Regions from separate parts of the Thalassotalea ganghwensis genome, predicted to be linked through region 2. Evidence: predicted binding sites of a transcription regulator. Region 2 holds the regulator's gene; each other region holds the start of a gene.

Region 1 (7,862 bases), on a different contig from region 2:
AAGAAGGTGAGCTGATGCTCACCTTTTTTATGCCCATCTCTTTATTCCCGCCGTTACTTAATCCCGTATTTTAATCTGTCTACAAGATTAGTTTTATTATGTTGATTACACTACTTTTTGGTGGATTGCGCTAATAAGTGAGTTTAGCTAATTCATTTCGATTTGGGGTTTTTATTTAAGTTGTTGAATATAAATAATATTTCACTTTGGCATTACAATTGTAAAGAGTAAGTCAATACAGCAATGTCGATACAATAAATAATGAAAAGGTGAACCAATGAAAACTTTACTTGCTAGCACTATGTTAATTGCCACATCTTCTGCAATGGCTCATGATACGTCTTTCTCTACAGATAATTGCCATGTATCACTTGAGGGCGGTGTTTCTATATCAAAAGATGCCATCGAGTTTACAAAAGATGATAAGACTGTTTACAAAATAGTTAACGATCGTGAGCTATATATTAGTGGTCAAGCGATCGCCTTATCAGCGACTGAGCAAGATGTTGTCAACCAATATTCAACTTCTATTAGAGCGGTTGTACCAGAAGTGAAAGATATCGCTTTGGATGCGATGGATATTGCTGTAGATGGTGTTAATTTGGCTTTTAATGAGCTTCTGGGTGAAGGCAATGATGTTGGTTATCAGCTAACAACCGAACTTAGCCAAATAAAAACCGAAATCGAAACCAGCTTTGCCCAAGATAAAACTATCACGATCAATGAAGAAGGTTTCGATGGTGAGCAATTCTTTGGTGAAGATTTTGAAAAGCGCATTGAAACGATGGTTGAAAGTACCATTCAGAATTCAATGGGCTCATTACTAATCGCAGTAGGTCAAGAACTGTTGTTTGCAGGTGGTAATATGGATGCATTTGAAACTCGCATGGAAAACTTTGGTGAGCAAATCGAGTATGAAATGGAGACGAGAGCTAAGGAATTAGAAAAACGCGGTGAAGCTATCTGTCAATCGGTATTAAAAATCGATGAGTTGGAAGAGCAATTAAAAGGGAGTATTGAAGCTTTATCAGATACTGATGTCTTAGTTGTCGACAAAGAAGAATCAAATGCAATTTAAGCTATTCGTTAAATAAGCTTACTTATTATTAACAAAAGAGCGCGAAAGCGCTCTTTTGTATTGTCTTACTATAATCTCAACGAGTTATAAGCTATAGTTCTCATCTTTTTTTAAGTAACTGTGTAAATCATGCATGCCGTACATCAGCTCTATTTATCTCGCAAGAGCATTTCAACGAAACCATTTAAAGGACGTGGCTATAAAGTAGAACGCTGTGAACGATGCCATGTCGCGGCGAAAAATTGTATTTGCCAGTGGCGTAAGCAGGTTAATAGTAACGTAGGTTTTTTGGTATTGATGTATGACAAAGAAGTCCTAAAGCCTAGCAATACAGGAAAGTTAATTGCTGATGTGATTCCAGATGTTATGGCTTATACCTGGTCTAGAACAGAAGAAAACCAAGATATTATTTCGATAATTAAAGATGAAAAGTGGCAACCTTTTGTTGTTTTTCCTAAAGAATATGCAGATAGCGAACGCATATTCGTAAATTCAACCCCTAAGCTTAGTGCGAATAAACGGCCACTTTTTATCATGCTTGATGGTAGCTGGCGAGAAGCACGCAAGATGTTTCGAAAGAGCTCGTACTTGTCTCATTTACCGGTATTATCTATTGATCTTTCAACAATGCTCGAACAGGCTAATAGCTCTCAATACCATATCCGCAAAAGTCATCATGACAGCTATTTGGCGACAGCAGAGGTTGCTGCTTTAGTATTGAAAATTGCAGGAGAAGAGTATAACGGTAAAGTACTCACTGCTTGGTTTAATGTGTTTACTTATTATTATCAAAAAAGCGTCTGTCGCTCAAATCAAGGGGATCCTCAGGCATTGGCCAAGTTTCTAGCACTTGAGGGATAGCAAACTAGTTGCTGAGAAAAACTAATAAAAAAGCCACTAAAAAGTGGCTTTATCTTTATTTTTTATTGAGGTTTACGTATTTTTTGCGCGCTTCTTGTATGCTAGCCCTAGTAAACCTAACAACATTAATAGCATTGATTGTGGCTCAGGAATTGGCGTTCCACCGCCACTAGGTGTTGCTGATGCAAAGCCTTCTATGATGTCATTAGCGCAAGACATCGCCCAGCGAAATGCGATTTGGTTTGCTGTAGCTAAAGCGGTTCCTGAAACATCCATTGAAAACGATATTGCGCCGTAATCGATGCCATTTTTATTGTAAGCCCAATTGCCGACTGACCAAGTTGAGGCACTATATGGGTTGTAATAATTACCATTCATCATTACCGCTTGATATTCACGGGTTGTGCCATTGGAATAGACTTGGTGTGAGTCCAAAATATCGGCTCTGTTTACGTCGCGTAACCAACCTGTGTACTGCCCCCCAACTTCTGCATTTCTACGGTTGCCTTCGACAGCGCCTAAATCAAAAGCATATTGCCAGTCAGTACCGGTATTGTGGTAGTAATCGTTAGCAGAAAAACGGTCACCAGCATTAGGTGTATCATCAAATGGCTGCCAAACATTGTTGTCACCTGCTGCGAGGAATAAATCACCAAGGCGCACTCCATTAATACCGATATTATCGTAAAACGCTGTAAATATATTAACGGTTAATGTTGTGCCAACACGAGATACTTCCATTTTGTCGATATCAAAATCGTTCTTTTCACCATGGATATCGCCTGATTGACCAGCTCCAATATAATTATCCATGATCGTTGTTGCGCTAATATTTCCAGCATGAGCAGCAATACTAGCAGTTGAAATCGCGATGGCTGCAAACCATTTTAAACACTTCATTGTTTAATCCTATTTGAGAGTCTATGTAACAACAATAAAAATTTATTAACAACAAGCAAAAAGCATGCCCTTTATTTTAATTTTATTAGTTACAATTAGTTATGTAAATTTTTTTGATTTTACATACATTAAAGGTTAATTGAGTGTAAAGAAAGCTGACAAAAATGTACAGTTGTTCAGAATAACGTCTTCTAGGGAAATTAATGGAATTTTGCAGCAAAAGCCTATATATTCAGCGCAATGTTAGAGATTTAACTGGTTTTTCTATAGAGGTTGATGATGTTTTTTGTTAATAAAAGGTTTCTTGAGGTGGTATTGTTAAGCTCGGCGCTGTTAGGGCAAGGCGCTTATGCTTTTACTCAGCAAACCAACAATCAACCCTATGAAGAAGCGTTAAAGAGTTTTTATGGTTCAGATTTACTAGCGGCAGAAATTCATCTCAAAAATGCATTGAGAAATCAGCCTGATCATCTACCGTCATTGATTCTTTTGGCGGAAGTTTACATTGAGCAGGGGGATGGCGCAGCTGCTGAGGATTTTCTCGTAAAAGCTCGAGCTTTCAGGGCAGATGAAAAGAAAATTTTGCCTTTGTTTCTTGAAGCGTACCTACTTCAACAAAAATATAAAAAAGTTATCGAGTTAGCGACAAGTAATATTTTAGATAATGTCTTACAGAGCAAGATCCATGTATTAAAAGGCAGAGCCCATGTTGAATTAAATGAGCTAGAACAAGGCAAAGCAGCTTATCAAGCAGCCATTGATTTTCAAACATCTAATATATTGGCACAGCTTGGCATGGCGCAAGTTTATATTCTAAAACAACAGCCAGAATTAGCGCGTCCTTTCATTGAACAAGCCCTGGCGATTAATACTTCAGATGTGCAAGCGTTGAGCTTGCTAGCTAATTTAGAGCAACAGCAAGGCAATTTACAAGAATCATTAACGCTAATAGCGCAAGTTATTGAGATAAATCCAAAAAACTTTCCAGCACGATTAACTCGAGCAAGCCTATTGTTACAGCAAGAAAAATATCATGATGCATTAAAAGATCTGGAGGTTATTCTTGCTGATATTCCTAATGAGCCGAGGGCAAACTATTTAAAAGTCGTTGCGAGTATTGCAGTAGGAGATACAGACTCCAGTGAAGAGACTAAAATGCACCTTAATAATGTTTTAACTGGCTTACCTGCTGAGGTCATGGCGCAAAACCCAATATATTATTATCTTGCAGGGATTGTAAGTTTCGAGCAAGGAGAGCTTAATAAAGCGCAAAGTTTATTGAATAAGTACGTAGCTATTGTCACCAACGATACCCGCGCGTATAAAATCCTCGGTAGGATTGACCTGTCTTTGGGAGAGTTAAACGTTGCCAAAAGTAATCTGATTCGTGCGCGATTGATCGATCCAGATGATACTGAAACTTGGTCTTTACTAGGGCAAACATTGCTTGCTTTAGGCGATGTAGAAAAAGCACAACAGTACTTTCTCGATGTTGTTGAGGCTAAACCTGAGGATGCGCGTGCGTTATTTGATTTGGCAAATTTACAGTTTAAAACCGGTCAAATAAATGAAGCAATTGTTACGTTACAAAAGTCATTATCGCTCAATGAAAGTGAATCAGCCTTAACATTATTAGTGGAAGCCTATCGAGCGAGTCAGCAATATACCAAAGGATTACAGAAAGTAAGCCGACTGTTAGCTCTCAGCAGCAATAACAGTTATTACCATCAGTTAAATGGCATACTGTTGGGCTTTGATAAACAGTATCACAAAGCAAGAGCCGCATTTGAAAAGGCCGTAGCACTTGATAATCAGAACGTAGAAGCGGTCATTCATTTAGCGCGTATGGATGTTGTCGAGGGTAACTTTGAACAGGGGATAGAACGGCTTAACTTTATGCTTAAGCAGTATCCATCAACAGAGCGCTATGTGCGTGTAGAACTCGCTAACCTATTTAAAAATAATGGTAATGTTGAAGAGGCATTATTGCATTTTGAAAAAGTGTATAGCCAGTTCAGAGATAGTTATCAAGCATTAAGCGGAATCATTCAAATATCTATTGCTAACAATGACATCTCAAAGGCGATAACCTTAGCAGAAGAGTTTGTCTCCCGACACAATAGGTCTGGTGATGTCTATCTAGCTTTAGCCAACTTATATATGTTAAAACGTGATTATGCTAAAGCAAATAGTAATTATGTTCTAGCGACTAAGCACAGTGTCAATAAAGTGGAGGCTTATCAAATTTATGCACAAGCTCAATTAAAGATGAAAGATATTGACGGTGCAGTATTAAGTTTAGAAAGGGCTTTATCATGGAGTCAAAATGATCCCAAAGTTCAAATAACCATGTTACAGTTATTGCTCAGCCAACAAAAGCTTGAGCAAGCTAAGGTCTTGTTGAGCAGACTAGATGAGCGTCAAGTTGAGCCACAGTTGCTGAGTTATTATCAAGCGCAATGGCATCATTTTTCTGGTGAAATCGATACAGCGATTAAATTATATCATAAGTCGCTTAAACAGCATTCAACTCAAATTGCTTCAATGGGATTATATCGATTGTATTTAGAGCAAAAAAAATATGCTTTGGCCCAAGGCACAATTAACAATTGGCTGAAAGTCTCCCCCGACGATTTAATTGCTCATGTAGCATTGGCAGACAGTTATATAAGTGAAGGAAAGTATCAGAAAGCTGTAGATTATTATCAAACCCTGATAAAGAATTACGGAGAGCAACCCGTATTTTTGAATAATATTGCCCATGCACAATTGACTCTTGGACAATATGAACAAGCGGTTGTTTTCGCAGAAAAGGCATTTAAAGCACTACCTGAAAATGTATCTGTAATCGATACCTTAGCTTGGGCTTATACCCAAAACCAACAATATGATAAGTCTTTGCCATTATACCGAGAAGCATTAGCTAAACAGTCAGATAATAGTGAGGTAATGTATCACCTCGCCTATACGTTAATAAAATTAGGGCGTCATCAAGAAGCTAAACAGTTGCTGATGCAAGTCGTTGCAAGTAAACAAGAATTCTATAGCAAAGCAGAGGCAAAGAAGCTATTAGCAACATTATAGTACACTAGAGACATCAATTATTTTGACCGCTGAATAAGCTCTATTACTCCAAGTCTGTGAAGGTTTAACATAGCTTGTTTCAATTTCTATGTGAATTTGGATAGTTAAAAAATCATGCTAAGCAAAACGAAACGCTAAACCATGAATAGTTTGAATTTATCAGCAATAGAAAGTAACGGTTTTATTGTGCAGTGAAAGTTATGTGTTTTCTCGGCTTCGCTATTGCTCTTATTTTAAATGCTGTAAATTGTACATTTTAGCGCAGATTATTCTGTAATGTTGCAAAAATAAATGACAAATGTTGTTGGATTTGTTCTAGAATCCCCACAAAAATTGTATACTGTTTAAAAAGTTTTCAATCAAATATACAATTCTATTTAAGCCGCCAATTTGAGATGGCTTACTATCACTATTAACTGTTTATATTGGGGAAGCTACTATGCTTTTTACTGGTTCATTACAAACAGATTGTCCTATACGTCAAAAGATCCGCGAGTTTTATCGTATTGATGAAGAACAGATAATCGAGCATATTCTACCACTTGCCGAAGTGGGCGTTAAAGCACGAAGTCGAGCATGGGAAAAAGCTCGTCAAATGGTGCTTACTATTCGTGAAACCGAAGAGGCAGGTGTTGATGCTTTACTCAATGAATACTCGCTCTCTTCAGAAGAGGGGGTGGTGTTAATGTGTTTGGCCGAAGCATTACTTCGTGTACCTGATACAAAAACGCAAGATGCACTGATCCGAGATAAGCTATCAAAGGGGGAGTGGAGCCACCATTTAGGTAACAGTGACTCGCTATTTGTTAACGCCTCAAGTTGGGGGTTATTAGTCACAGGTAAAATGGTTAACTATTCTGATAAGAAACAGTCAGAGCATTTTGGCATCTTAAAGCGAACGCTAGGTCGTTTAGGCGAGCCTGTGATTCGATCATCTGTGCACCTCGCGATGAAAGTCATGGGTAAGCAGTTTGTCTTGGGAACGAATATTGATGAAGCGTTAAAAAGAGCAAAGGAAACCGAAACCAAGGGGTATGTATATTCCTACGATATGCTGGGTGAAGGCGCTCGCACAATGGCTGATGCCGAGCGTTACTTTGACGCTTACATGAAGGCTATTCATGCACTAGGTAAAGCCGCGAATGGCAAAGGTCCCATTGAAAGCCCAGGCATTTCAGTTAAATTATCAGCTATTCACCCACGTTATGAGTTTACACATCGCGAGCGTGTTTTCAATGAGCTAGTACCGAAACTTAAAGAACTTGTCCTTGTTGCTAAACAGTATGACGTTGGCTTTACGGTTGATGCTGAAGAAGCTGATCGATTAGACATTTCATTAGATGTTATAGAAGCCGTATTTTCAGATCCAGAGTTAGGCGATTGGACAGGGTTTGGTTTAGCGGTTCAGGCGTATCAAAAGCGCGCTATATTTGTGATTGAATGGTTAGAAAACTTAGCGCGTCGTGTTGGCCGTAAAATGATGGTGCGCCTAGTAAAAGGCGCTTACTGGGATACGGAAATTAAGACAACACAAGTTGATGGCTTAGATGACTTCCCGGTATTTACCCGTAAAGCAACTACCGACGTAAGTTACAAAGCATGTGCGATTAAATTAATGGCAGCGCGTGATGTCATATTCCCACAATTTGCGACACACAATGCCTACACGGTTGCGACAATTTTAGAGTTGGCTAAGGGCGATACTCAAGGGTTTGAGTTCCAGCGATTACACGGTATGGGTGAATCACTTTATGATCAAGTTGTAACCAATGAAAAAATAAAGTGTCGTGTTTATGCGCCAGTGGGTGAACATGAAGATTTACTGGCTTATTTAGTCAGACGATTATTAGAGAACGGCGCCAATTCTTCATTTGTTAATGCGATAGTTGACGAATCTAAACCGGTTGAAGAGTTATTGCCAGATCCGGTTGAAAAATTG
Region 2 (7,862 bases):
TTTACGCACTTGATATAAGGCCGAGCGCGATAATTTCGGAATATCGTGTCCATCAAATAAAATACTGCCACTTTCAGGCCGTATTTGTCCGCCAATTAGGCGTAATAGCGTTGTTTTGCCAATACCACTAGGCCCCATAATCGCCGTCACTTTGCCTTTAGGGATCGATAAGCTGATATCATCGTATATGACGCGCTCTTCTCTCTTGAAGGTTATATTTTTTATTTCTACTAACGGTTGGGACATAGGTATCTTTTTATGCAACATCACTGTTTATTAATTTGTTAAGTGGACAATTTTACCTTAGCGAGAACGTGACTGCATTAGAAATATCGAAAAAATTGACCAATTAGTGATATAAAAATGAGATAAAAACGTAAGAAAATGTAAGAATTAAACGAATGTTAACGATTAATAGGAGCTATAGATGAGTCAGCGTATAAATATTCTGTCGCGAAATCGAGCCGCAATCGTTTATAATCAATTTTTTTAATCTAATTATCTATTTCCCCTTTTATTTTTACTAACAACCAGCGACAATTTAGCTGTAATTTGGGAGTCGTGAATGTTTGTACAAATTTTTATTCTTTTAGTGTCGTTAATTGTTTTAGTATGGAGTGCCGATAAATTCGTTTATGGTGCGTCGTCATTAGCACGTAATTTAGGTATTGCACCAATGATCATCGGTCTGACAATCGTTGCCATGGGCTCCTCTGCACCTGAGATGATGATCGCCGCAACCGCTTCAATGCAAGACAACCCTAACACCGCTATAGGAAATGCCATTGGCTCTAATATTACTAATATTGCTTTAGTTCTCGGCATCACTGCACTAATGCACCCATTATCCGTATCTTCAATGACGGTAAAACGCGAAATTCCATTAGTATTAGCGATAACTGCACTTGCCTATATTATGCTCTTTGACCATCACTTCAGTTTCACTGAAGGACTAATATTAATGGCTGGATTCGTGCTTTACATTGTTACTTTGCTAGTGATTAGTTTACGTAAAGCCAAGAACAATGAATTAGATGATGCAATGATAATAGAAGCGGAAAGTGAAGTCCCTGAAGCGACAACCACTGGCAAATCAATCATGTGGTTAATCATTGGAATGGCGCTGCTACCTGTAAGTGCAGGCTACCTGGTTGACTCCTCAGTGTTCATCGCCAAAGCATTCGGCATTAGCGACTTAGTGATTGGATTAACCGTTATAGCCATCGGAACGAGTCTTCCTGAACTTGCAGCAAGCATCATGAGTATTATTAAAAAAGAAGACGATTTAGCACTTGGCAACATTATTGGTTCCAACATTTTTAATATTTTAGCGGTGTTATCGCTTGCTGGTCTAATTGCACCTGGCGAAATCGATCAGGATGCGTCATTACGTGATGCGCCTTATATGTTAGGTGTTACCCTGATGTTATTTTTCTTATGTTTTACCCGTCGCTGGGGGAACTTTAGAATTACGCGCCTCAAAGGTTTTGCTTTGGTGTTAACTTTCATTAGCTATCAAGTGCTCTTATTTAGTCAATTAAAGGCTTAATATTATGAACATTAACTTTAAACAACAGGCACTTGAAGTGATCAATATAGAGCAACAAGTGGTTGGTGAACTTGCTGCGTTTATTGATGACAACTTTGCCAGAGCTTGCCAGTCGATGTACGACTGTCAGGGCCGAGTTATTGTTATTGGCATGGGTAAATCAGGCCATGTAGGTGGAAAGATCGCGGCAACATTAGCAAGTACCGGTACTCCAGCATTTTTTGTCCATCCGGGTGAAGCTAGTCATGGTGATTTAGGCATGATCACTAAAGACGACGTGGTATTAACCATTTCAAATTCTGGAGAAACAGGCGAAGTACTAGCGATAATCCCTGTGATAAAGCGCATCGGCGCAACACTTATCAGTATGACAGGTAATCCTGATTCAACATTAGCAACACTTGCCGATAACCATATTTGTATCAAGGTGTCACGCGAAGCTTGTCCGCTTGGTCTCGCACCAACATCAAGTACTACAGCGACTTTAGTAATGGGGGATGCTATTGCGGTTAGTCTGCTCCATGCTCGAGGGTTCACCGCTGATGATTTTGCATTGTCTCATCCAGGCGGTAGTTTAGGTAAGAGATTATTGTTGCGCTTAGCTGATATCATGCATCAAGGTGAACGTTTACCGGTTGTGGGTAGCCAAGCAAAAATCAAAGACGCCTTGGTTGAAATGTCACTTAAAGGGCTGGGAATGACCGCTGTTGTCAATGAACAAGGCGCATTAATAGGCCTGTTTACAGACGGTGATTTACGACGTATTTTGGACGCTAAAATCGACATCCATCAAGATACAATCCAATCAGTGATGACGCGCAATCCTAAAGTCGCGAATAAAGAAATGTTAGCAGCCCAAGCGCTGCAAATTATGGAAGAGAAGAAAATCAATGGCTTAATTGTTGTCGACGAAGACAATGTTCCTATCGGTGCAATGAACATGCACGACTTACTAAAATCAGGAGTATTGTGATGCAAACCTGGTATGGCGATATCGATGAAGATCTGGTGAGAAAATGCAAAAAGATAAAGTTGTTTGTCTGTGATGTTGATGGTGTCTTTTCTGATGGGCGAATTTATTTAGGTAATGACGGCGAAGAGCTCAAAGCATTTCATACTAAAGATGGCTTTGGCATTAAAGCGCTCGGCGCTAACGGAGTAGATGTTGCCGTAATTACGGGTCGTCGTTCAATGATCGTTGAAAAGCGTATGCAAGCATTAAATGTCAAACATATTGTTCAAGGTGAAGAAAACAAACTACCCGCCTTAAAAAATATCATAGAAGGCTTAAACCTTTCACCTGATCAAGTTGCTTATATCGGCGACGACATGCCTGATTATGACTGCATGAAATATGTTGGTCTGGCGATAGCGGTCAATGATGCCCATCCTCAAATTTTGGCTATTTCAGATTATAGAACCACAATTCGGGGGGGCTTTGGAGCGGTTCGAGAGACCTGTGACATTATTATGCAATGTCAAAATACTCTTCAATTGGCTTCTGGTGCTAGTATATGACCCGCACTACCGGACTATTACTCAGTTTTTTCATTGCCGCCTCCTCGATATACTTCTATCTTGAATGGCGACAGGACGCTAACCAAGATCCACAAATTATTAGTGACGATTTAACACCTGATTTTATCGCTGAATCACTTAATAGTAATATTTACAACGCAAAGGGTGAGCTTTCTTATATTATTGATGCTCAACGTATGGAACATTATTCCGAGCTTGCCGTTACCCACTTTGAGTTTCCACAATATACCCTCTATGGCAAAAATAATCCCTCTCCGTGGAAACTTAAAGCCAATGAAGGCACTCTATACAGTAACAACCGAGTCAGGTTAGAAAATCGAGTGACATTATTATCAACGGACGCAGAAAGTTTGATAAACAAAATACATGGACGCTATTTAGAGCTTGATTTAAATACCAATATCATTAGTACTGAGCAAACCATCGTAATTGAAGGAAAAGATTTTACTATGTATGGCTCAGGATTGATCGTAGACTTAAACACTAAACAAATGACGTTGACAGAGCATGTACAAACCATTTTCAAAACGAATCACCCTTAACACACTTTTGCTTATCGGCTCGAGCATTTTCGCTTCCGTTAATGCGGCAGAATTAGATTTAAAGCAAGAGATAAGTATTGATGCCTCTAGGCAAGCAGCAGATTTAAAAAATAAAGTATTTAGTTATATTGATAATGTGGTTATTAGCCAAGGCTCATTGCAAATCAAAGCGGATTTAGTTCAAGTCATTACTGACAACACCACTGGCGAAAAAACGTACTTGGCGAAAGGCAAGCCAGCCACATTTGAGCAAAAGCTTGAAGATGGCACGCCAATCTATTTACAAGCTAACGAAATAAAGTATCAACCTTCAGAAAATATCGTCGTGATTTCAGGTGATGCTGAATTAAGACAGGAAGGTAGTAAAGTCAGCGGCAGTATTATCACCTACAACTTTGTCACTGAACAGGTTAGTGCTGACAGTGAAGCGAATGATCGCGTTAAAACCGTATTACAACCCAAAGAACTTGATAAAAAATAGCCTATGGACAACGCAATTCTCTGTGCAAAAAATTTAGCAAAATCATACAAGGGACGTCGAGTTGTTAAAGACGTTAGCTTGATGGTTAAAGAAGGGCAAATTGTCGGTCTACTTGGCCCTAACGGTGCTGGTAAAACCACCTCATTCTATATGATTGTTGGCTTAGTACCCCACGATGATGGCACAATTGAGCTCAACCAGCATGATATCTCCCTGCTTCCAATGCATGAACGTGCTCGTCAAGGAATTGGGTATCTGCCTCAAGAAGCTTCTATTTTTAGAAAGCTCAGTGTCACTGATAATATTATGGCGATTCTACAAACTCGCAAAGATATTTCCGACATTGAACGTCAAGATAAGCTTGAGCATTTATTAGAAGAGTTTAATATTGGTCATATTAAAGATAATTTAGGGATGAGCTTATCTGGTGGTGAGCGGCGCCGTGTTGAAATTGCTCGGGCGCTAGCTGCAGACCCTAAATTTATCTTGTTAGATGAACCGTTTGCTGGTGTTGACCCAATTTCTGTAGGTGATATAAAAAAAATTATTCTACACTTAAAGCAACGAGGAATTGGTATTTTAATCACAGACCATAATGTACGAGAAACGTTAGATGTTTGTGAACATGCCTATATCGTGAGTCATGGTGAGTTAATTGCGGAAGGAAATTCTCAAGAAATTCTTGCTAATCAGATAGTAAGAGATGTATATCTTGGTGAACAATTTACGTTATAGTATCTATTAACCAGAGTAAAATGAACGTCAATAATAATTATAGGAACCGAAGGAAGTAAATGCGCCCTAGTTTACAGCTCCGTATTGGACAACAATTGACAATGACTCCGCAGTTGCAGCAAGCAATTAAGCTGTTGCAGTTGTCAACATTAGACCTTCAACAAGAAATTCAAGAGGCCTTAGAAAGTAATCCGCTTTTAGAAATTGATGAATCAAATAATAACAATCAAGAGAACGAAAAAGATCACCTAGAAGAAGGTTTTTCAGCGACAAGTTCAGAATCCAAAACTAGCGATGGTAGTGAAGACTCTTCGCCAACCATCGATGAAATTTCAACCACTGAAGCGATGGATAAAACCGATATCCCGGAAGAGCTTAATATCGATACCACATGGGATGAAAGCTTCAGTGCTGGCGTATCAAGCAGTGGTATAGGCAGTGTGAGTGAAGATTACACTTATCAAGGCGAAACCATAGACTCGATTCAAGATCATTTACGCTGGCAAATGGACTTAACCCCTTTTACTGAAACCGATCGCGCCATTGCAACCGCAATAATCGATGCCATTGATGATGCTGGTTATTTAACGGTTAGCGCAGAAGATATTTTAGAGAGTATTGGTATAGATGATGTTGAGCTTGACGAAGTTGAGGCGGTACTAAAACGCATCAATATGTTTGATCCCGTAGGTGTCGGTGCGCGCAGTATAGCCGAATGTTTATTAATTCAATTAAATCAGTTTGACGCACAAACGCCTTGGCTAAAAGAAAGTAAAATAGTCGTTAAAGATTATATCGATTTACTGGGTAATCGTGATTATCGTCAACTAATGCGTAAAACCCGTTTAAAAGAAGATCAACTAAGAGAAGTCATTCGTCTCATTCAATCGCTTGATCCACGACCGGGAGACTCGGTAATAAAAAGTGATGATCAATACGTCATTCCCGATGTATCGGTTGAAAAAAAGAATGGCCGTTGGGTCGTTGAACTTAATCCAGATACCGCACCTAAACTTTCCGTAAATCAACATTATGCTTCTATGGCTCGCTCGATGAAGTCTTCAGCCGACAGTCAATTTATTCGTTCCAATCTGCAAGAAGCAAAGTGGTTTATAAAAAGTTTAGAAAGTCGAAACGAAACTCTTTTAAAAGTGTCTAATTGCATAGTTCAACGACAACAGGGCTTTTTTGAACACGGCCCAGAGGCTATGCGCCCTATGGTTTTAAATGATATCGCTGAAGCGGTCGACATGCATGAATCAACAATTTCTCGTGTAACCACGCAAAAATACATGCATACACCACGCGGTATATTTGAATTAAAATTCTTCTTCTCAAGTCATGTTAGTACTGAAAATGGTGGAGAATGTTCATCAACGGCTATTCGAGCTTTAATTAAAAAGCTGGTCGCTGCTGAATTACCTTCTAAGCCACTCAGTGATAGCAAAATGGCTGAATTATTGGCGGAGCAAGGTATTAATGTCGCACGCAGAACCATTGCAAAATATCGCGAATCATTATCTATCCCTCCGTCAAATCAACGTAAAAGTTTGCTTTAAGTAAACATAACAATAAGGATTTAAGCCCATGCAAATTAATCTTTCTGGTCACCATGTTGAAATTACAGATTCTTTAAGAGATAGCGTTAATACTAAATTCGCAAAACTAGAGCGACATTTTGACCATATCAACAACGTTTATGTGGTACTAACTGTTGAAAAAATTAACCAAATTGCAGAAGCAACCGTCCACTTAAATGGCACCGAAGTGCATGCAAAAGCCGAAAATGGTGATATGTATGCTTCAATTGACAGCTTAGTCGACAAACTTGATCGTCAAATATTAAAATACAAAGGCAAAATTAACCAACATTAACGCTATTAAGTTAGCCGCGTACCCGCATTATGAAGTTACTTGAAATGCTATCGCTGGACTGCACACTATGTGCAGTCCACGCTTCTAGCAAAAAGAAGATTTTAGAACTACTCAGTGAAAAAGCCTCTGAACATCTCAAACAATTTTCCACTTATGATTTATTGGCAAGTTTAATTGCTCGAGAGAAAATGGGCTCAACTGGCATCGGTGGAGGTATCGCAATTCCGCACGGTCGCCTAACAGATACAGAGCAAGCGATCGTTGTCTTAGCAACCAGTGAACAGCCGATTGACTTTGACGCTATTGATAATCGCCCCGTAGACATCTTTGTCGCATTATTTGTTCCCGAACAAGAGTGCCAAGCACATCTAAGTACGCTACAAAGTATTGCTCAACTTTTTAGTGATAAACAATTCTGCAAAGAATTAAGAAAAAGTACAACATCTGAAGAAATGTTTGCACTTATTCAGCAAGCCAGCTAAGTTAGGCAAATAAACCATGTTACTATCGCCCTCAGCTTTTTTATAAGGCATATTCATGAAGTTAACCATCGTAAGTGGTCGCTCCGGCTCAGGTAAAAGTGTCGCGTTAAGAATTCTTGAAGATTTAGGCTATTATTGTGTCGACAACATTCCGGTAAACCTTTTACCTGCTTTAACACATACGGTTATCAACGATTACGAAACCGTTGCAGTCAGTCTCGATGTTCGAAATTTACCTGATGATCCAAACGACGTTTCAGAGATACTTGACTACTTACCAACAACTGTTGAACTCAACATCCTCTATTTAGACGCAGATGACTCTGACCTTATAAAGCGCTTCAGTGAAACCCGTCGTTTACACCCTTTGATTAAGCAAAACATCGCACTTGATCAAGCGTTAAGTTTAGAAAAAAAGTTGTTAGAACCAATTTCTAGTCGTGCTCATTTATATATCAATACCAGTCAACTAACCCCTCATCAGCTTGCAGATCTTATCAGGGAGCGCATTCTTGGCAAAAAGACCGGCAAGATGGTGGTTGTATTTGAGTCATTTGGCTTTAAACATGGTGTACCACAGGATGCTGACTATGTTTTCGATGCGCGATTTTTACCAAACCCATTTTGGGAAAAAGAACTAAAAAGCTATACCGGTTTAG
Region 3 (7,862 bases), on a different contig from region 2:
GCTTTGCCCTTCTTGGTAACGAAATTCAGGCGCTGGCATGTCATTAGCAATACGTCGATATTGTCCCGAATCTTTGAGCGTTTTTATGTGCTCAATATCCGTATTTATGCTTACGCAATCAATAGACTTCGCTATGGTAAGGCCACTGGAAAAGATTGTCAGAACTGATGAGATGACTAAAAAAATACGCATAATATTCCCTATGATTATTACTGAGGTTGCCGGCGAAATTGTTCAAACATGGTCGGCTCCCAAGGTCGGATTGCCACTAATAATCCCATATGTTTTCGTTGTGCTAAAGGTAACGCACTATCTTCAATATTGAGTTCCGCAGCTTCCTTGGTTAATTGATTCAGTTTTCGCTGAATGATAGTAATCGATGTTTTTGAATAGCGTCCTCGCAGATAAAAGCGAAAGCTATCATCATCATCAAATTTACTGGCTAAGAACTGATTAATCACTTCTTTTTCCATGAACCGCTCAAAAGGACCATTCTTGATCCAACGAAAATCCTGATCAATGAGCAGTTTATAATTATTATTGGGCAATAATTGAATTAATTTTATTTTATCGAGCTTGGCCATAAGACGAATGCCTTCATGAAAATCAATATCATATTGTTCGATAATCTCTTCAAAACGCCAATAATCTCTGACACAGACAGCAACCAATAAGAGTTTTGGATTTTCCACCAATTCCTGCTCTTGCTCTAAAGTTAATTCGGTAATTTGCTGCTGTTGTTTGTCTGACAAAGCAAAGAGATCAGACAGTGAAATATTAATCACCTGACAAACCTGCTCTAAGCGCTCTAATGAAAAGCTTCGCGTTGAAAATACCCGTTTAATATTTGCTTCACTCATCGACAATGCTTCAGCCAGCATTTTATAGGTAATTTTTTGTTGTTTAAGTAATTGCTTTAACGTGCTGGTCACCTGTTTGATTTGGCTCATCTCTCACTCAAAACACCGAAAGTATAACATTTCGATACTTTACGTGTTTAAAACCAATACATCAAGCAACATGGTTTACAAGAAAAATACCAATCACTAATGTAGATAACGAATCAACGATAAAAACTAGGGAATGACGTATGAAAAAGCTAACTTATTTAACCTGCATAACGGTGTTATTTACCTCAATGGTATCTCATGCTGAACCCTCAACAAGACATTCAGAGAAAGCAAGCAAACATTCAACCCTTGCAGCATCTCACGGGATTGGCGCAAGCGGCCAAGTAGCCAGCGCAGTCGTTGCTGCGCCAGTGATCGTTGCTGGTAGTGTGGCATTAAGTGCTGGAGCGGCAAGTGCTGCTGTAATAGATACAGTATCACACGCCAGCGAGCATATCGTATCAGAACACCATCACCACCATCAAAAACGACAAGCTAAAGTACGTAAAACCATAGCGTTAGAAATCACTGAGGTGACCATTACTGCTGACCGCTCACCGCAGCAAGTAATGACAGATAACCAGTAGTTGTTAGCAAAATTTATTTATAAGGACATGATCATGAAAAAGTTAATCACATTAACCTGGATATTATTATTAACCAACCTATTAATAACCAACCAAGCTATTGCAGGTAGTAATCAAAACAGCAAACCAAAGTTTAAAGCTGAGCAAATTGCCAACTTTGCAAAAGATGTAGAACGCTACGCCGCCAAACAAGGGGCGAGAGCATTCATTATTGCTCGTCTTGGTCAACCCAAGTCGAGTCTGCCCAAAGGCATCGAGTTTACTCACACTGCAATTGCAATCTACTCCGATATTACACTAGCTGACGGAAGTATCGCCAAAGGCTATGCAATACATAATTTATATCAAGATGCCAAAGATTCAGGTAAAAGTGCATTAATTACCGACTATCCTGTCGATTTCTTTTGGGGAGCCCATGAACTTAAAGCGGGTATTATTATTCCTACCCCAGACTTACAGGACAAAATCATCGATGCATTTGTCACGGGTAAGAATAAACAAGTTCATAACCCTAAGTATTCGCTCATCGCTAATCCTTACAACAATAAATATCAAAACTGTACTGAGCATACCTTAAACATTATAAATGCAGCGATATATGAGACCACAGATATGCTACGCCTAAAGCGAAATACTAAGGCTTACTTTGACGCTCAACCCGTTAAAGTTAACCGATTAAAGCTGGTACTTGGTGGCGCATTTAGTAACGGTATGACGTTAGCTGACCATGACAAAACGATAGAAACTACGTCGTTTAATAGCATCAAGCGCTATTTAGCTAAATACAACCTTTTAGAAACAAGCTATGTTTATCGCATTTAATCATTGTTAATGGCGATAGCGCATTCTTTCAACTGATTGCGCTATCAACGCTTTTATTGATCACGCACAATCACCAGACAACATTTCAACTGACAAATCCGTCTTGTTTTCACCAATTGCTTGCATACCATTAACAGGCTCAGCCAATCCACATAACCAGGAAATTGGGCTCATTGGACTACCAACAACAACAGCTGGCCTAAACGTTAGTGTTTTTCCTTGCAACGGCTGTGGAACGTTATTACCCAACTCAATATGAAAAGCGCCATTTACTACTGTCACGCTGGTAATTTTATTTGAAATCAACTTATCTGGAGCGGGTAACCCTGCGGCTGCATTATCAACAGGAAAACTTAAATGCTCGCCATAATACTCCGTGATCGGTTGACGTAGATTACCTGCATAAGTGTAGGCTTCAGCAACATGTGCTTTTATCGTGTAGATATGGTATTGCGGTAAGGCGATAGCGGCCAAAATGCCAATAATAGATACAACTATCATCAGTTCTATTAACGTAAACCCTTTCAATTTATTCATCAGACTATCATTCCAAGTTTAAAAATAGGATCGTAGATTTGCATCACAAAGAAAGCAATCGCTGTCACTATGATGACATAAAGCAACCTAAGCAGATGTCGAGTATAGGATTGAATCATCATTATTAATTTCTGAAACTTCAAATTAAATAAGTTATTTAGCTCATGATTAACATCCATGCCGTTTTGAGCAATAAGTCCCAACTCATTTTGAAGGTCACTATTGAGGTTAGCTTTCGATAACGCATACCCAAGCAATTGGTTTAAATTGAAAAGTTCAACTTTAATGCTTTTAGGTACAAACCAGCTCATCGCCATGTTAGGCAAACTAATAATAAAACGATCAATGCGCTTTAAAAAACGCTTAATTAAAAATGAAATCACCAATACAACGACGGTTAACGATATACCAACCCCCCATAGCAGCGGTAGCTGGTAAAATAATTGTCCGACAATATTTGGGTATTCAGATGTAAGGCTTAAAAACGCTGGATAAATATAGAAGTTAAAAAAGGAGATAAAAAAACCAAACATGATGCTGAGTACCACAATAGCATCAAGCTTTTTTAGCACACGCCCAAATAGGAGAGCACCTTGTATTGCACCAGAAAGGCTTATTTCCTTGAAAAAAGCTAAAGCTTTGATGACATCAGCGGGGTTAGAAAGTTGAAAAAGTTGATCAAACAACTGCTGTTGAATAGTCGCTGAAGAGTTGTCTTGATATAAATGCTCTAGCCCTGAGCTTTTATATGCTTGCTCAGCTTGCTGTAATGTAGCCCCCTGTTTAAGCCGTTGAAGAAAGAAGCGACTCTTAAAGTTAAACTGCTCCCAATTCATAATTCCCTTTGTCTCTATCGTTTTTATACAATAACTTTAGCGGTTTACTACATAAATCACAACGCCAAGAAAACATCGCAACTTAACTTAGGCACCAAACTTACAGTAATAACATTATTATTAACTCGAACCACGTATAACCACAAAAGACCAACACGCACCAGAGTCGGCTGCAGAAGAATCAACAAACTCTATGTGCAAATTCTCTCAAATAATCGTAATCTATTAACTATCGCTACTGGGATCCTTTGCCTTAGCAACAGAAAATGAAAACGCATACCCAGTATCACTTACATCAGGATTATCAATTTCTATTTTACCTTGCTCTCCATATTTCATGGTAAGTTGAGGCGACGACACTACTTTTTGCTGGTTATTTTCATTTTCAATGATATCGAAAAATATTTTTGCCTGATCACCAAGATCTTTTACCACCAAATTCACTTGATAACCTTCCATTTGATAAGAGAATGGTTCATCAAATTTTGACCAAAGTGTCAGTTTGCTACTGAGAGTGTTTTCGGTATATTCATCCCCTTTTTGCTGGTGGGATAAACGTAGATTTATATCTAAATTAATTAACGCACCAAGCTTAGTATCAACATCAGTCGCCTCTATAAAGTTACCTCGATGAGCCGTTGCCAAGGTTACTGAAGACATCATCGTAGCCACTGACAAGAAAGTGCTGATCAAGATCGCTTTATTAAATAAATTCATTGTTCTATTTTCCTTAAGTAGTTTTATTCTATGAATATTAGTGTTCTTTGATGTCAATACATTACTTGACAATGCCATGGTTTTATCTCGCTGGTGACGCAGCATTAACTGAGACAACCCCTCAACATAATTAGGATAAACGGCACTGACTTTTTGATCGCACTTTACTTCAATTAAAAATCGATTGAGCTTAACTAAACTACGAACTAAAGGGTTCCACCAAAAAATGCTTTCCATCAACAATAGAAATAATAGTTTGCCATTATCGCTGTTTTGAATATGCTGTTTTTCATGCAGAATAACGAGTTCAACTTCGGGATCTGTTGCTACCTTTTCTGACATGACAATAATAGGGTTGATTATGCCTAACGTAATGGCGCCTTCGATGTTAGGGCTTGTGTAAATGGGATGGTTATACCTTTTACTGAGCAGTAAATGGTAAGTAGTTTTCGAAGAACGAGTTAGCTGCTTGCGCCAATAGTGAAACTTTAACAATCGAATACTTGCGATCAACACTCCTATCAAAAACAGCATTATAAGTACCTGCAAAGCAATTTCTGAAAAGTTAAATCGTGTTGGCTTTATAGGTGACGAAGCTATTAACTTACTGACACTTGAATAGGCTATTATGACAGGTTTACTCAAGCTTATATCAGTAAGTAATCTCGCAATTGTATTTATGGGCAGCAGCCAACAACATATGGCAAGGTTCGATAGCCAATAGTTAGCATTCACTGTACCTCGATCACAACGAATATATGACAATACGAGAGCTGAGCTAGCAATGTTTACAATCAAGTAACTGAGCATCTACTTTAACTCCTTTTTTCGCGCTTTTAATATGGCCTCTAAGTATTCAATATCTTCGATACTGAGTTGCTCTTCTTCCAATATATGTGCAGCTAAAGGAGTTGATTTACCTAAAAAGACTTTATTAATGAAATTGCGGATCAATGGCGCTTTAACCTGTTGTTTTTTCAAGGCTGCTTGGTAGAAAATTGTGCGTCCTTCAACTCGGTATCGTTTGAGCGCTGCTTTTCTTTCTAACCGATCGATAATAGTTTTTACCGTCGTATATTTTACATCTCGCTTTGCTTCTATACGTTTATGAATTTCCGGTGCTGTTGCCTCATCTACTTGCCAAAACAATTGCATAACTTCAAGTTCAAAATCCGACAATGACATAACCCCTCCTCTACATGTGTAGATATAATATCTACACATGTAGAGATGTCAATTGATAATTCGGCTTACAAGCCAAGCTTTGGTTATAATTTAATCGTTATAAATATTTACACATAAAACACACCAATAAAAAACCAATCAGTAAATCACTGATAAAAATACATATATTTCAATGGCACAAGATTTGCATTTGTAAAAAATATGTAAATTAAATTGAGATATCTATTCTCGCGCCACCTAATAAAAAAGGAATTCGAATGAAACTTAAGATGTTTAATACCATTACAGCAATTTTTATGCTTGGCCTTAGCAATTTTGCTCATGCAACGCTTATTGAATTTGTCTATACCGGTACAGGCTCAGGTTCTATTGGCGGTATAAACTTCTCCAATACGGCGTTTACTATTACTGAGTACTCTGACACCAACGACCTGCTTTCTTGTGGTGGACCTTGTGTGTTCATTGATGCACAACAAACTACCATTACCTTAGAGAACATCGGTGAGTTTAACTTTATCACCGGAACTCGTACCTTCAAAAATAATGGCTTATTAGGCTTATCCCGTGCTAGCGAATCCGGACTAGATCTATACAGCGGCTTTAATGTGGGTGACTTTGATATGGCTTCTGCATTAGCACCTGTGGCGGCAACTCCAGGCTTATTTCAATGGGACAATTCGCCCGTTAATACGTCAGGTGGGGTGCTATCTTTTGCCGATAGTTCAAACCCAGGTACTTTTGAAGCAAGGTTTGCCTCAGCAATTCCTGAGCCTTCTACTATGGCTGTATTTGGTTTAGGGTTACTAGGGCTTAGTTTGCGTCGTAATCGAAAATAGAAGTATAGCGTCTGTAAACCACGAAAATACTGGACTTGGTGTTCAGTGTTTTCGTCAACCCGTCTAAACTGAATAATCAAGCTAGTAAGCGCTTTTTCGAACATTGCGAAACAACTAACTAAACTGCATCGCAAAAATTCAGCTCCACCCCGTTCACAAATATAATGTGCAATTTCTAATTAAAATAATAACATTCAATAACTTACCTGCGCTTTATTAAAGGCTATTATTGTTTGTACATATTCTGTTTCATTTTTCTATTCTGCCATTAACAACTTAACCGCCACAATTAACACTTTATTTACAAAAATATAGTAGATTATCCGCGAACTTACTATGGAGAATACTCATGTCAACTTTTACAGAAAAGGCAAATGTCTTACTAAAGAATAAAGGGGCTTTAGCAGCAGTCGCCTCTATCGCGGTATTAGCGTCAAACAACGCCTCAGCCAATATTATCGATAACTCTGAACTGATTTTAGAGTCAAGTTATACTGGATTTTGGAATGTTTCTGGCCAATTTACCGGAGTTTTTAACCAACTCCCCACAAGCGATAATTTTGACCCACAGACTCGAGGGCAAGGTTCTGGCAACATCTATAGCGATTCACTGGGTAAAGGCTTAAAGCTTTATGGTGACGCGTCGATGACAGGTGAAGATGTTAATGGTTGGGGAGATGGTATTCAAGGTTTGGCATTCTTATGGACAGGCCGATTTACTCATGATCTAAACGCTGGTGATCAACTAAATTTTGACTTTGAATTTGAACTTGAGACAAATGGTGCCGCTGTTGACTGGCAAGTTGTATCATATATTGCACCTTGGTCATCAACAGCCGATTTGTGGGAGCAAACGTTAGGCACTTCGGCGGACACTTCAAGCTTTAGTTCTGACGGAAATGCACACACTGGCACAGTTTCTGGTTCTGGAAACTGGTTAACAGGCCAATCCTTTTCGAACGCCGTAGACAGTGACGGTGAATATTTTTGGAGTGTAGCACTAACCGCAAGTTGGAGTAACTATAGCGGTGAAAATGCGGTGACAGATGCCGACTTTTTCAGTGTGAATATTCCAGATCACTCTATTGATGTTGGTATTAACCAAGTACCAACGGCAGAACCAATCGCAGTATCTGAAACTGGCTCAATGGCGTTATTACTTGCAGGATTATCTGGGTTAGCATTCTCTCGTCGAAAAGTCACAAAATAGCGGCAATAATCTCTTTTGCCAATAACGCTCAGGCAGTATAAGTTGTCGCCTGAGATTTATCACTTGATAGGCGTTGCTTTTTAATGACAAACCGCAAGAAAAAGCTCTTTATTTTTATCCAACAATCCATTTTGGATCCGGCCAGTGGTGCTGCAAAATCAACAGATCATTTTGCACAACTATTTGTCGAATTAGGTTGGCAAGTTATTGGCCTATCAACGACGGCTAGCGAGCACTACACG

What was found. Region 2 encodes sigma-54, which starts transcription at its own class of promoters, with help from an activator protein. Its sites were predicted from a motif close to GTTGGCACGNNNNTNGNNT; they were not measured.
Region 1: the regulator sigma-54 is predicted to act here: its motif matches at 2,893-2,911, upstream of ACSLUH_RS09535 (PEP-CTERM sorting domain-containing protein).
Region 3: the regulator sigma-54 is predicted to act here: its motif matches at 5,746-5,764, upstream of ACSLUH_RS04175 (PEP-CTERM sorting domain-containing protein).

What each region holds. Positions count from the first base shown of each region.
Region 1 covers NZ_JBQRUM010000007.1:194,255-202,116, reverse strand. Annotated here, with positions in the region: gene ACSLUH_RS09545 (DUF2884 family protein) at 278-1,078, shown strand; gene ACSLUH_RS09540 (tRNA-uridine aminocarboxypropyltransferase) at 1,208-1,939, shown strand; gene ACSLUH_RS09535 (PEP-CTERM sorting domain-containing protein) at 2,012-2,839, opposite strand; gene prsT (XrtA/PEP-CTERM system TPR-repeat protein PrsT) at 3,116-5,923, shown strand; gene putA (bifunctional proline dehydrogenase/L-glutamate gamma-semialdehyde dehydrogenase PutA) at 6,363-7,862, shown strand, end outside.
Region 2 covers NZ_JBQRUM010000030.1:7,825-15,686, forward strand. Annotated here, with positions in the region: gene mlaF (phospholipid ABC transporter ATP-binding protein MlaF) at 1-246, opposite strand, end outside; gene ACSLUH_RS18700 (calcium/sodium antiporter) at 566-1,549, shown strand; gene ACSLUH_RS18705 (KpsF/GutQ family sugar-phosphate isomerase) at 1,551-2,522, shown strand; gene kdsC (3-deoxy-manno-octulosonate-8-phosphatase KdsC) at 2,519-3,067, shown strand; gene lptC (LPS export ABC transporter periplasmic protein LptC) at 3,064-3,630, shown strand; gene lptA (lipopolysaccharide transport periplasmic protein LptA) at 3,596-4,111, shown strand; gene lptB (LPS export ABC transporter ATP-binding protein) at 4,115-4,846, shown strand; gene ACSLUH_RS18730 (RNA polymerase factor sigma-54) at 4,906-6,405, shown strand; gene hpf (ribosome hibernation promoting factor) at 6,434-6,721, shown strand; gene ptsN (PTS IIA-like nitrogen regulatory protein PtsN) at 6,751-7,203, shown strand; gene rapZ (RNase adapter RapZ) at 7,259-7,862, shown strand, end outside.
Region 3 covers NZ_JBQRUM010000003.1:138,886-146,747, reverse strand. Annotated here, with positions in the region: gene ACSLUH_RS04215 (alpha/beta hydrolase) at 1-192, opposite strand, end outside; gene ACSLUH_RS04210 (helix-turn-helix domain-containing protein) at 210-950, opposite strand; gene ACSLUH_RS04205 (hypothetical protein) at 1,091-1,477, shown strand; gene ACSLUH_RS04200 (DUF2145 domain-containing protein) at 1,511-2,299, shown strand; gene ACSLUH_RS04195 (pilin) at 2,360-2,836, opposite strand; gene ACSLUH_RS04190 (hypothetical protein) at 2,836-3,672, opposite strand; gene ACSLUH_RS04185 (M56 family metallopeptidase) at 3,898-5,199, opposite strand; gene ACSLUH_RS04180 (BlaI/MecI/CopY family transcriptional regulator) at 5,200-5,574, opposite strand; gene ACSLUH_RS04175 (PEP-CTERM sorting domain-containing protein) at 5,832-6,410, shown strand; gene ACSLUH_RS04170 (hypothetical protein) at 6,760-7,620, shown strand; gene ACSLUH_RS04165 (glycosyltransferase) at 7,704-7,862, shown strand, end outside.